3 regions of the Thiorhodovibrio litoralis genome follow, and region 3 is predicted to be linked to each of the others. Evidence: predicted binding sites of a transcription regulator. Region 3 holds the regulator's gene; each other region holds the start of a gene.
What was found. The regulator FNR, encoded in region 3, switches genes on or off when oxygen is low (the NO sensors DNR and NnrR bind a similar motif). The targets are predictions, from matches to a motif close to TTGATNTANATCAA.

Region 1: the regulator FNR is predicted to act here: its motif matches at 1,567-1,580, upstream of Thiosp_RS20630 (hydrogenase small subunit).
Region 2: the regulator FNR is predicted to act here: its motif matches at 1,955-1,968, upstream of Thiosp_RS08250 (multiheme c-type cytochrome).

The regions. Positions count from the first base shown of each region.
Region 1 is NZ_CP121473.1:4,524,042-4,528,370, forward strand. It holds gene Thiosp_RS20625 (Rpn family recombination-promoting nuclease/putative transposase) at 1-838, opposite strand, end outside; gene Thiosp_RS20630 (hydrogenase small subunit) at 1,681-2,817, shown strand; gene Thiosp_RS20635 (nickel-dependent hydrogenase large subunit) at 2,839-4,329, shown strand, end outside.
Region 2 is NZ_CP121473.1:1,879,993-1,884,321, forward strand. It holds gene Thiosp_RS08245 (tetratricopeptide repeat protein) at 1-185, opposite strand, end outside; gene Thiosp_RS08250 (multiheme c-type cytochrome) at 292-1,821, opposite strand; gene Thiosp_RS08255 (hypothetical protein) at 2,060-2,596, shown strand; gene Thiosp_RS08260 (NnrS family protein) at 2,603-3,766, opposite strand; gene Thiosp_RS08265 (NAD(P)/FAD-dependent oxidoreductase) at 3,763-4,329, opposite strand, start outside.
Region 3 is NZ_CP121473.1:3,134,307-3,138,635, reverse strand. It holds one part of gene Thiosp_RS13930 (IS630 family transposase) at 1-681, shown strand, start outside; gene nhaD (sodium:proton antiporter NhaD) at 706-2,187, opposite strand; gene fnr (fumarate/nitrate reduction transcriptional regulator Fnr) at 2,219-2,977, opposite strand; gene Thiosp_RS13915 (sulfur globule family protein) at 3,235-3,633, opposite strand; gene Thiosp_RS13910 (DEAD/DEAH box helicase) at 4,245-4,329, shown strand, end outside.

The DNA of each region.
Region 1 (4,329 bases), 1.4 Mb from region 3:
ACCCTTGCTCCCGTCCCTGTTCCCGTCCCTGTTCCAGCCCCTGTTCCAGTCCTTTCTGGCGGCCTTGTTCGATGTAGCGATCAATCCAGGTCTGCATGAGTGGATCTCCATCGGCAGTCTGTTTCAACAGGCGGCGGGCGTCGTCTTCTTCCACCCGCCCGGTGCCTTGGACGTAGTAGCGTAGCAAAGATTCGAGAATCTCCAAGGCCGTGTCGCGGTTGTCGATCTGCTCGATCAGCGCCATAAGCTCGGCCAAGCGTTCCACGGGTGCGTCCGAGAAAATCCAGCGTAGCGCCAGTTGCACCAACCGGGTAAGCACCGTGCCTTTGACCTCGGCGTCGGCGCGGGCAGAGAGATCATGCAGCGCATAGCCAAACTGCGGCACGAAGGGCGCGAGCGCCGCCGGCAATGGGTCGACCAAATCATGAAAGCGGCTCGGCACGCGCCAGGGGCGGGTGCCGTGGTAGATCACCAGCGGATAGACCGGCGGCAGGGTGCGTGCCTCGGGATGTTGTTTGCGGTGCTCGTCACCCTCGGCAACGAGATAGCGCAGCAATTGAAGCAGTACCCAATGCTCGGGCTGACTCTTGTGCTCGAACAGAATGTAAACGAAGCAAACCGCCTCGCCGTCACGGCTGTGCAGGCGATAGACCAGATCGGAGAAGGCGCTGCGCAGATCGGCCGCCACATAGCTGTCCTTGGCGATTTCCAGGCTGTCGAGATCGAAGGCATCTTGCAGCACGCTCGGCAGGTGCAGGCGCAGAAAGTCGAGCGCGATCTCGCGCCGGCCGAAGCTCTCGCGAAAAAAGGCATCGTGCGGGTTGGCAATCTGATCCATGTAGCTCCGGGTATGTGAGCATCAGCGCCCAATCATACTCAAGCCCGGCCGACACTCGCTCTTTCTTCGAGTGCGCGCGTCATAACAAACCTGCCACCAGAAAAGAATTCGACCATGGCCCCTTTGATTTTCCTTCGATTTTAGCCGAGTCGCCCGCCAGCCGTGCGACCAGCGGACCGCCCGCAGGTCACGGCCGCCCAAGATAGCCGCACACTCTCGAACACCGCCTTGCGAGAACGTCCTAACCCACGCGCACCCATGGGGAAAACCCCGATACCCACAATCACTGTGGATAACTCTGTGCAAAAACCGTGATGTCAGCCACTGAACCCGCCCCACCACTCGCCTTGGGTTAAATTGGCCGAAATCTGATCAATACTATAACGTCTTGATTAATTGATATTATTTGATTTACACCTTAAGAATCGCGATGCCTGCCAAAGAGCGCAAGCAAACGCGGTCAGCCGTTGTGAATAAGGTTTCTATCTTTCTGTCAAGTGCCTGAGCCCTCCGAGTCTTAGCCGTCCGCACGGCGGAAGCGAGCGCCCGCAATCGCTACCCAAATGACGGTGATTCTCCTTCGATCCTCTTGCGAAATGCAGACTCTGCGATGCAGCCACCGCATGAAGGACATTAAACAATTAGCAATTTCTAATGGTTGTATTTTAGACGTTGCTAGATTTCAAATATTCTAATGTTTTGTCTTAACAGCCTTTTTTAATCATTTCTTGATACAGATCAAGCGATCGCGTCCGATTGACCGAGAATTATCAATCCCCCCACATATAATAGGCCTACTTGTCATCGCATTGTAACCGTGCGCTCAATCTGTCAGTAAGCCTATGTCAAGCCCTATACCCACCTCCGATACCTTCTACGACCACTTCCGCCGCCATGGCATCAGCCGGCGGACCTTTCTTAACTTCTGCGGTGTGTCGGCGGCCACCCTTGGCCTGGCCCCGAGCATGGCCGGGCGCATCGCCCATGCGATGGAGACCAAGCCACGCACGCCGGTGATCTGGCTGCATGGGCTGGAATGCACCTGCTGTTCGGAGTCCTTCATCCGCTCGGCGCATCCGCTGGCCACCGATGTGATTCTGTCGATGATCTCGCTGGACTATGACGATCTGATCATGGCCTCGGCGGGACATCAGGCGGAGGCGATCCTGGATGACATCCGCACCCGTTATCGCGGTCAGTACATTCTGGCGGTGGAGGGCAACGCGCCCTTCGGGCAGGACGGTATGAGCTGTTTCATCGCCGGGCGGCCTTTCCATGAGCAACTCAAGGAGATGGCGGCGGACTGCGCGGCGGTGGTGGCCTGGGGGTCTTGTGCCTCCTGGGGCTGCGTGCAGGCGGCGCGGCCCAATCCGACCCAGGCGACGCCGGTCGATGAAATTATCCGCGACAAGCCGGTGATCAAGGTGCCGGGTTGCCCGCCCATTGCCGAGGTGATGACCGGCATCCTGACTTACATGCTCACCTTTGAGCGGATACCGGAACTTGACCGCCAGGGCCGCCCGAAGATGTTCTACGGCCAGCGCATTCACGATAAGTGTTATCGCCGTCCGCATTTCGATGCCGGCCAGTTTGTCGAGTCCTTCGACGACGAGGGCGCGCGCAAGGGCTACTGCCTGTACAAAATGGGCTGCAAGGGGCCGACCACCTACAACGCCTGCTCGACGGTGCGCTGGAATAACGGCGTTTCTTTCCCGATCCAGTCCGGGCACGGGTGCATCGGCTGTTCGGAGAAGGACTTCTGGGACAAGGAAGGCTTCTATCAGCATGTGACCGACACCCATGTGTTCGGCGTCGAGGCCAATGCCGACAAGGTCGGGCTGGCGGCGGTCGGCGGCGTGGGCGCGGCCATTGGCGCGCATGCGGCCTACAGTGCCTACCGGCGCGGCAAGCAAAGCGTCGATGAATCGGCGGGTGCGCCGGGCACCGCCAAGGCCACTGAAACCGAGTCACAGGACTGAGCAACAGGGAGGTAAACCAAAATGACTGTCACCACACCCAATGGTTTTTCACTCGACAACAGCGGCCAGCGCGTCGTTGTCGATCCCGTCACCCGCATCGAGGGCCATCTGCGCGTCGAAGTCAATCTCGATGAGAGCAACGTCATCCGCAATGCGGTCTCCACCGGCACCATGTGGCGCGGGCTGGAGGTCATTCTGCGCGGGCGCGATCCGCGCGATGCCTGGGCCTTTACCGAGCGCATCTGCGGTGTCTGCACCGGCACCCATGCGCTGACCTCGGTGCGCGCGGTGGAGGATGCGCTGGGTATCCCGATTCCGGAGAACGCCAATTCCATCCGCAACCTGATGCAACTGACGTTGCAGGCGCAGGATCATCTGGTGCATTTCTACCATCTGCATGCACTGGACTGGGTGGATGTGGTCTCGGCGCTTAAGGCTGATCCCAAGGCGACCTCCACGCTGGCGCAGTCGATCAGCCCCTGGCCGCTGTCCTCGCCCGGCTATTTCCGCGACATCAAGGCCCGGCTGACCCGCTTTGTCGAATCCGGCCAGCTCGGCCCCTTCATGAATGGCTATTGGGGCAGTCCGGCCTACAAGCTGCCGCCCGAGGCCAATCTGATGGCGGTGGCGCATTATCTGGAGGCGCTCGACTTCCAAAAAGAGATCGTCAAGATCCACACCGTCTATGGCGGCAAGAACCCGCACCCGAACTGGCTGGTTGGCGGCATGCCCTGCGCCATCAATGTCGATGGCACCGGTGCCGTGGGTGCGGTGAACATGGAGCGGCTGAATCTGGTCTCCTCCATCATTGATCGCACCATCGAGTTTATCGACCAGGTCTATCTGCCCGATCTCCAGGCCATCGCGTCCTTCTATAAGGACTGGACCTACGGCGGGGGCTTAAGCAGCCAGTCGGTGCTGTCCTATGGCGACATCCCGGATCACGCCAATGACGACTCCGATGCCAATCTGCTGCTGCCGCGCGGGGCCATCATCGGCGGCGATCTCAACACCGTCCATCCAGTTGATCTGCGCGACCCGGAGGAGATTCAGGAGTTCGTCGATCACTCCTGGTTCCGCTACGCCGACGAGTCCAAAGGCCTACATCCCTGGGATGGCGTGACCGAGCCCAATTTCCAGCTTGGCCCCAATGCCAAGGGCACCAAGACCAACATCCAGGCGGTCGATGAGAACGCCAAGTATTCCTGGATCAAGGCCCCGCGCTGGCGCGGACACGCTATGGAAGTCGGCCCGCTGTCGCGTTGGGTCATCGGCTATGTCCAGGGCCGCCCGGACTTCAAGGAGCCAGTCGACAAGCTGCTCACCGATCTTGGCCTGCCGCTGACGGCGCTCTTCTCCACCCTCGGGCGCACCGCCGCGCGTGGGTTGGAGGCCTCCTGGGCCGCGCACAAGATGCGCTATTTTCAGGACAAGCTGGTCGCCAACATCAAAGCCGGCGACACCGCCACCGCCAACACCGACAAATGGGAGCCGCGCTCCTGGCCCAAGCAG
Region 2 (4,329 bases), 1.3 Mb from region 3:
TTCAGCGTGGCGATGGCTGCATCGGTCTCGCCGCGCTGGAGCTGTGCTTGGGCTTGTTCGATCATTGTGGCGACACTGTCGGTGTCAGCCGTGGAGGCTGGGGCGGCTGTGTCTGGCTGCGCGGCAGGGGCCAGGCTCAGCGTGAGCAGACTGCCTAAGGTGATCAGGCGCAGTGCGGTGTACATGGTAGCTTCCTGCGGAAAAGGGGTTTATGGCGGTGGGAGCGGTTTTAGCCGCGAGAGGTCGCGGCTGAAGCCCGCTCCCACCCTATCGGTTGGCACCAGTGGCGGGCTATTTCAGCGCCCCCTTGCCGTAACGTGCCTCAAAGCCCTTGCGCACGGTCTCGATCTGATCCTTGCTCATGCCGTTGAAGTACCAGTCGTGCCCTTCGATCGGCTTGAAGTGCTCCTCAAGCAGCGTGACGGCGTACTCGTCATTGCCGTCTTTCTTGATCACCACTTCCTTCAGCTCGGGAATCCATTTGAAATAGGTGTGCTGGGCGACCTCGTACATACCGTGCCACCAAGTGTAGTCGGGACCGCTCATTGATGCGCCATGGCGGGCACGACGGCCTTCGTGGTGCCAAATCTCCCACCACGTCCATTCGATCTTCTCATCGAAGGGCGCCGGGGTGATGTAGCCCTTCTCCTTCAAGTCGGCCATCACGGCCGCGATCGGCTTGGCGAACTTGTCGTTGTAGAGATGGACGACGTTATCGAACTGTTCATAATGGCCGTCGATCACGCTCGTCTCGTGGCAGGCATAGCAGATGTCTTCCATCTTGCTGCGGCGATCTTCCCAGGTCAGCACCTCGACCACGGTCGAACCCTTGGCCTCATCGCCGACGGCGGGGATCGGTTGGCCCTCGGGTACATCGAATTCCTCGCCGTTGTCGAGCTTGACCAGATTGATCTTGGTCGAGATCGGCGGGCGCAGTGTCCAGGAGATGCGCTCGCCGACGTTGTGAGTACTTGCCTCATTTGGTGCTGCGCTCATGTGACAACTGGCACAGGTGGGCGCGGCGCTATAGTCGATGCCAGCGACCCATTTGTCCGACTCCAAATTCATTTCATCGACCTTGGCGCGGTAGATGATGCCGTGCTTGGATTCGTTGTAGACCTCAATCTGCGGATGGTCCGGACCGACGTGACATTTACCGCAGGTATCGGGCGTGCGCGCCTGGGCCTTACTGAAACGATGGCGTCCGTGACAGGCGGTACAGGAACCAAGACTGCCATCGGGATTGATTCGCCCGATGCCGGTATTGGGCCAACTCCCGGGCTTCGGCCGTCCCTTATCCTTGCGTTTGCCTTCGGTGATGAACTCCAACTCCGAGCCATGGCATTGCTTGCAGCCAGCATTCACCGCCGCAGGTCCACCGACCACTTCACCAAGCAGATTGTCGAGCGAGCCGAGAATCTGACCCGCCTTGGCGTGGTGCGAACCGTCCATTTCCTCGAACTCTTTTTGGTGGCATTTGGCGCAATCCTTGGGCGTGACCACGATGGAGACATAGGTTTCTTCATGACGCCAGGCATCGATATCGTCCTCTTTGGCCTCATGACAATCCAGGCAGGTCACCCCATTTTGGCCGTGTTGGCTGTGATTCCACTCCCAATACAAACCGGGGTTCTCGGTCATGTGGCAGTCGATACATTTCTGACCCCTGGGGTCACCCCAGTCGACGCCGGGCTGACCGGCGGGCCGCACGGCAAGGGCGTGGATGCTAAACAGCAGGATGGCGGCGCCGAACAGCCAGGCGTTCAGGCGACTCATCCTGCGCGGGCCATGGGTACTTGGCCCATAAGGTATTTTCAACATGGTGCACTCCTCAATCGTTTTTCTTTAGGGATCATTCTGCTTTGGCGCTCACGGGAAAGGGCGCGCATCCGGCAATGGCGATGGGACGGCGCACCCCGAGTCGGGACTTTGCACCAGAAGGGCGCGGCGAATCTTGATTTACCTCATGAATGCGCGGCGAAGGGAGTGCGAGAATGGCAGGAATTGATCTATCGCAATTGACTCCCTCTGAATCACTCACAGGCTGGTCTTCACGCTCATGGGTACCATCCCCGTACTGAGTTCAATGCTGGTCGCGGCACTGCTGATGCAGGCCTGCGGCCGGGACACGAACGCGCTTGAAACGCGCCTGGTGGCCCTGGAGGCGCGTCTTGAGCGCCTGGCCATCGAAGTCGAGGCACTGCGAGAGCCGCCTTCGTCAGCGCCGAACACGCCAGCGGCAACCGCACCCGCAGTGGCCGGCGGCAGGGAGGAAACGGTTGCCTGGCGTTTTGGCCCCAATCTCGATGGCGATCCGCTGCGTGTTGCCGCCGAGACCCTGGATCGCGCCCGTGATCGCGTCGAGCTGCTGCTCGAGATCAAGGCACCGCTGGGCGCTGCCGATGCCTGGCCACGACAGCCGGGCCAGCCGACTCCGCTGGTGGTGATCGCCAAGGACAACGGCGGCGCGGTGATCGCCGAGACGCCAATGACGTTGTTGCGCGGATCGCGTCTGGAGCCTGGCGCCTATCTGCACCTTGGTGCGCAACTGCCCGCGCAGGCAGGCACCCGGGTCAATCTGATCGAAGTGCGCTGAGCGGCTTCAAAGAGTCCGACCATCCATCCTTGGCGCCAGCAGCATCGGGCCGATGACCAGCAGGAAGGTGGCAAAGGCGCCGCTCCACAGCAAGCCCGAGAGCAGCATCCAGGTGCTGTAATGTGCAGGCCAGAGTAGCGGGAATGCGACCCGAATCAGCGCGGCGAGATTGATGGCGACGAAGGCTCCGATCATCGAGGCTGGCGCGACCATCGCCCGCCCGGTGTGCCCGAGTGTCACCCGAACCATCATTCCGAAGGTGAAAACCCCGACAGCGCCGGCAGTCAGCGCGTGCAGCGCGATCTGGGGCGCAAGCCATCCAAGTGCCGCGCCGGCCGTCAGCAGCAAGCCGCCGATCAGCCACAGCGCGCCTGCGTACAAGACCGCCAGGATAGGAATTTGCCACACGCGCCGGTCATGCCAAGCGCCGACACGCAGGGTCAGGATCAGCGCCAGGACCGACGCGGCGCTGGCGTTCAGCCAGGGCCAGGGACTGAGCAGATCGGCGACCAGCCAGAGGCCAGCGGCCACAAAGCTTAGCACCTCGAGCACGATCCAGGAGCGCGGCTGTGCCTGCGGGATGGCGGCCTGAGTGAAGAAAGGCAGCACCCGACCGGAGACAATCAGCAGCGTGATCAGCACCAGATTCAACAGTAGACGCTCGGCATCGAGCGACCCTCCGGGCAGCACGCCGGCCGCGTGCAGATGGCTCCAAGCAACGGCCACGGCCATGCCCGCCAGCAGGAGCAGAAAAACGCGATTGACCGGATTCGGCCCCTTCCACAGTGGCTGGCGCAACGACCACGCCAAAGCCAGCGGAAAGGCCGCCGCGAGCAGCCCCGCGATCCAGGCCGGCCCTGGCAACCATGGCAAGAGTCGCCCCAGCAACCACAGGAGCACCAAGCCGGCCAGCTCGGCGCCCGCCGCCGTTGGCTGCCCGGTCCAGTTGCGCACGGCGGTCAGCAGGAAACCGGCGATGACCGCCAGCGCATAGCCCTGAAGCATTTCCTGAGCATGCCAGGCGCTGCCGGGAAAGCGCGAATTGATCGGCACCAGCCCCTGCAGCATGGCCAACCAAACCAGCAGCGACAGGCAACCACTGGCACCGGCGACCAGAAAAAACGGTCGGAAACCGAGCACCAGGAACGGGGTTTTCTCGAACGGCGTCAAGTGAACATATCCGCCGTGATGTTGCGATACCAGCCAAGCGCGAATTGCACCTCTATCGCTCGCGTGCGCGCGTCGGCATGGGGATCGGACAGGCCGCCGGCACCAGGCACCGAGACGATCTCGCCGTCCTTGAGTTCATAGACACCGGCGACCGAGATGCCATGATCGGGCGCCAGAATGCTGTAGCAGGTGTTGACGTAAGAGGGCGCTGGGGCAGACTGACCATTGAGGGCGGCGACCATCGCCATGGCGCACACTTTGGCCTGGGAGTTGGCGGCATAGCCGGATTTGGGCATGGCACCAGCGATCACCGCGTCGCCAATCACATGGATGTCGGGATGCTGTGTGGATGCAAAGGTCTGCTGATCGACTGGGCACCAGCCGCTGGCGTCGGTCAGCCCGTTGGCGACCGCCAGCTCGGCGGCGCGCTGCCGGGGGATGAGGTTGATCACGTCTGCCTGAAAGTCCTCGACCACCCCGGTCAGGGTCATGCTGTCGGCATCAATGGCCTCGATCTCGCCGCCAGCGGCGGCCGGAACCCATTCGATCATGTCGCCGTAGTG
Region 3 (4,329 bases):
CGCAAGTGCTGGGTGATTCCCCCCGGGGAAGACGCCGCCTTTGTGGCGCAAATGGAAGATGTCCTGGAGGTCTACCGCCGCCCCTACGACCCCAAGAAGCCAGTTGTCTGCATTGATGAACAACCGACCCAGTTGATTGCCGAGACACGCCAGCCCCTGCCGATGCAACCGGGCCAACCCGAACGCTACGATTATGAATATGAGCGCGCCGGTACGGCGGTGAACTTCATGATCACAGAACCCTTGGGGCAATGGCGCAAAGTCAGTGTGCGCGAAACCAAAACCGCGATCGATTTAGCCCAAGAAATCAAGACATTGCTGGACGTGGACTATCCCGACGCCGAGAAAGTCGTTATCGTCTGGGACAACCTCAATACGCATACGCCCGCCTCTCTGTACAAAGCCTTCCCACCTGAGGAAGCGCGGCGGTTGATCGAGCGCTTGGAAATCCACTACACACCAAAGCACGGCAGCTGGTTGGACATTGCCGAAATCGAACTCAGTGTCATGACCAAGCAGTGCCTAGACCGCCGCATCGGCGATATCGAAACGCTTCGCCGCGAAACCGCCGCCTGGGCAGAACAACGCAACGAGGCCCAAATCGGCGTCGACTGGCAATTCACCAACGACAAAGCGCGTGTGAAGTTGAAGCACTTATATCCGCAAGTTAAGCTGAAATGAGGTACTAGAACCAAAGGTCGTGCTTCAGCTCACCTTTTCAGCAAAGGTCCCGAAGTTGATAATGAAGTGGCTGGCAATGGCGGCGAAATAGCCGGCTGCGATATGGGGTGCCCATTTGAGGTGGCCAAAGAAGGTATACATCCCTTTCGACTGGCCCATCAGCGCCACGCCAGCGGCGGAGCCGATTGAGAGCAGGCTGCCGCCGATACCGGCGGTCAGGGTCACCAGCAGCCACTGCCCGTGGCTCATCTCGGGGTTCATGGTCAGTACCGCGAACATCACTGGAATATTGTCGACTACGGCTGAAAGAAGCCCGACCAAGGTGTTGGCGATGGTTGGCCCCATGCCGTCGTAGGCGAAATGGCTGACCAGCGACAGATAACCGATAAAGCCCAAGCCGCCAACGCACAGCACCACGCCGTAGAAAAACAGCAGAGTGTCCCATTCGGCGCGCGCCACTTTGTTAAAGAAGTTAAAGGGGATGCTGTCGACGATGTTTCCGGCACGCACGGTCGCGAGCTCACCGGTGCGATTGAGGTAGTAGCCGAAAAAGCCCAGGTAGGCCAGCCCGGTCATCATGCCCAGCACCGGCGGCAGATGGTAGTAGTTGTGGAAGCTCACCGCCGTGGCGATGGTTGCCATGAACAGCAGCACAACGCGGATGGCACCGCGTTTCATGCGCACGCGCTCGTCGCTGGCGGCGGGCTTGATGTTGGGAATTTCCTTGTGCATGAACCAGGCCGGCACCAAAAAGCTGATCAACGATGGAATGAACAAGCGGAAGAATTCGGCGAAGGGCACAAGGCCTTTCTGCCATACCATCAGGGTTGTGATGTCTCCGAACGGGCTAAAGGCACCGCCCGAGTTGGCGGCGATGACGATATTGATGCAAGCCAAGCCGACAAACTTCGGATTGTCCGCGCCGACCGCCATCACCACCGCGCACATCAGCAGTGCCGTGGTCAGATTGTCCGCCACCGGCGAGATGAGAAAGGCCATGAAGCCGGTCATCCAAAATAAAGTGCGGTAGCTAAAGCCCATGCGCAGCAGCCAGGAGCGCAAGGCGTCGAAGACGAGGCGCTCCTCCATGGTGTTGATATAGGTCATGGCGGCGAGCAGGAAGAGAAACAGCTCGCCATACTCCATGATGTTGTGCCGCACCGCTTCGGCCGGCGCATGTGACGAGCCATGGTGGGTGGAATAGTAGTAAGCCACCAGCAGCCAGATGAGGCCCGCCGCTAGCATGACCGGCTTGGATTTGGGGAGATGGGTGAACTCCTCGGTCATCACCAGGCCATAGGCGACGACAAAAATCAGCAGCGAGGTGAAGCCGACCCAGGTGGTGGTCAGATCCAGATGCGCGGCGCCAGACTCGGATGCCAGCAGAGCGCCGGAGAAGAACAACAGCAAGGTCGCCAACAGTGCAGTCGGGATGCTGATGGCCGGTCGCCCGATGCCGGGGAGGGCAGGTAGAAACCGCGAGGGCCGATTGCGAAGCTCGTGCATAACGAAAAACCCTGAGAAAAAACCGCAAATTTTAGCTGGTTTCGCGACAGCTTGTTTGGTTGCGCGCAATGCCGGCGAGATCCTCGAGCCTTGGCATGTTGCGAACTTGAACATGCTTGCGGTCGACATCCAGCAGGCGTTCGTCCTGAAAGCGGGTAAAGAGCCGGCTGACGGTCTCGACTGCCAGACCGAGGTAGTTGCCGATTTCATGGCGCGACATGCTCAGGTGGAAATCCGTTGTCGAAAGGCCCCGTTTCCCGAGTCGTTGCGACAGGCTCACCAGAAACGCAGCCAGGCGCTCCTCGGCATTGCGTTTGCCAAGCAGCATCAGCAGTTCGGATTCCTCGACGATCTCTTTGCTCAACAGCCGATAGAGCTGATGTTGCAGCGAGGGCAGGGTGGCGGCCAGTTCCTCAAGCCGCTTGAAGGGAACTTCGCAAATCGCCGAGGTCTCGAGAACCCGTGCCGAGCAAGAGTGAAAGTCCTGATCGATCGCATCCAGGCCGATTAGCTCGCCCGGCAGGTGGAAGCCGAGCACTTGTTCTCCGCCCTCAGGGCTTGGCGTATAGGTCTTGACCGATCCGGTCTTAACCACGAACAGCGACTGAAAACGTTCGCCGCCCTGAAAAATGTGTTCGCCACGATGCAGAGGGCGCGAGCGCTTGACCACGCTCTCCAGTCGTTCGACATCCTCGCTCGCCAGACCCATCGGCAAACAGAGCGCGTTGAGCGAGCAGTTGCGACAAGCCACCCGGATATTTTCAAACGAGATAATCTTTTCCTGACTCAAAGCGCTCCACTCCGTCTCGATTTTTTGCCATTGTGCAGCTGTCATTGACGGAGATCAAGAGACGCGAGCTGATCGACGCGCCGAATCAGCCGCCAGGGCATGCGCCAAACCATCCGGGTGCGCGCATTTGGCAGGTCAAAAATGGCGGGCAAAAAAAAAGCCGCGCCCACAGGGCGCGGCCTCATGCATCAAGCAAATGACTGCCTGAAGCGCCAGCTCGCGAGCGGTCTGCTCGCGAGAGGGCAGGTCAAGTCAACTTACTTGGACTCACCGCTGTTTGCCGGAGCGGCAGGAGCCGGCGCGCCATAGGGAGCACCGTAAGGAGCCGGAGGCGCATAGCCATAGCCCGGGCCGTAGCCGCCGCCGTAGGGTTGGCCATAGCCATAGGGGGCGTAGCCGTAGCCATAGTTGTCACGGCCATAGCCGTAACCGCGACCGCGACCATAACCGCGACCACCGCCACCGCCGGACATGCTGAAGTCCATGTTGCCATAACCGTCACCGAACATGTCACCGAGGCCATCGCCCCAGCCGTTGTTGTTGTAGCCGCCAGGGCCACCCCAACCGGGACCCCACCAAGCCTGCGCGGTACCCATCGAGAACGCAGCTGCGCCTACAATTGCTGCAGCGCCAAGCACTTTTGAAAACTTTCTCATTGTCTCTCTCCTGAATGGTTACGTCTTGCGGGATAAGCGGTTTATGTCACAACGAAACCGGGACTGCTTAAACGACCCAGGCTTTCTTGCCAAGGTTGGTCGCGTGGGCCGAGCCGTTGTCGTCAGTTGGCTCTTGCCCGTCCGACCGCTCCCGCGGCCCCGAGTTGCGTATTCGCCAAAGCGAATGGTCCCCGAGTATACGTGCAGGTTCCGAACTTGTGAAGTACCGTTCATGTCCCGTTGGCAAAAGTTTGCAATGCCAATTGTCACGAGGATGCCAAGGAGTGGCCGCGCGACATCGCTGCGCCCACGGGCGAAAACCCAGCACTAGCGGGCACTGCCGGGGCCCTTGCGCAGCGTGCGCGAAACGCGGGATTGAAATCGGGGCAGGCGAATATTGTGCTTGCTTTTCCGCGCTATTCGCGTATGGTGCACCCCAAGATGCAGCGCCCTCCGGTAGGTGCTGCCCGCTCTCACGGATGTCCGCCTTACCGCCCGCCCGTTGATCGCACACCTTAGGCACTACAAGTTCGCCAACGTTATTACCCCGACGCCTATACCGGCCCAGCCTGAATTCTGGGTAGGCCACCCAGATATCTTCAGGAGTTTCCATGTCATTTTCCGACCTCGGCCTGTCGGCCGAACTGCTGCGCGCTGTCGAAGCGCAAGGCTATACCCAGCCCACACCGATTCAAC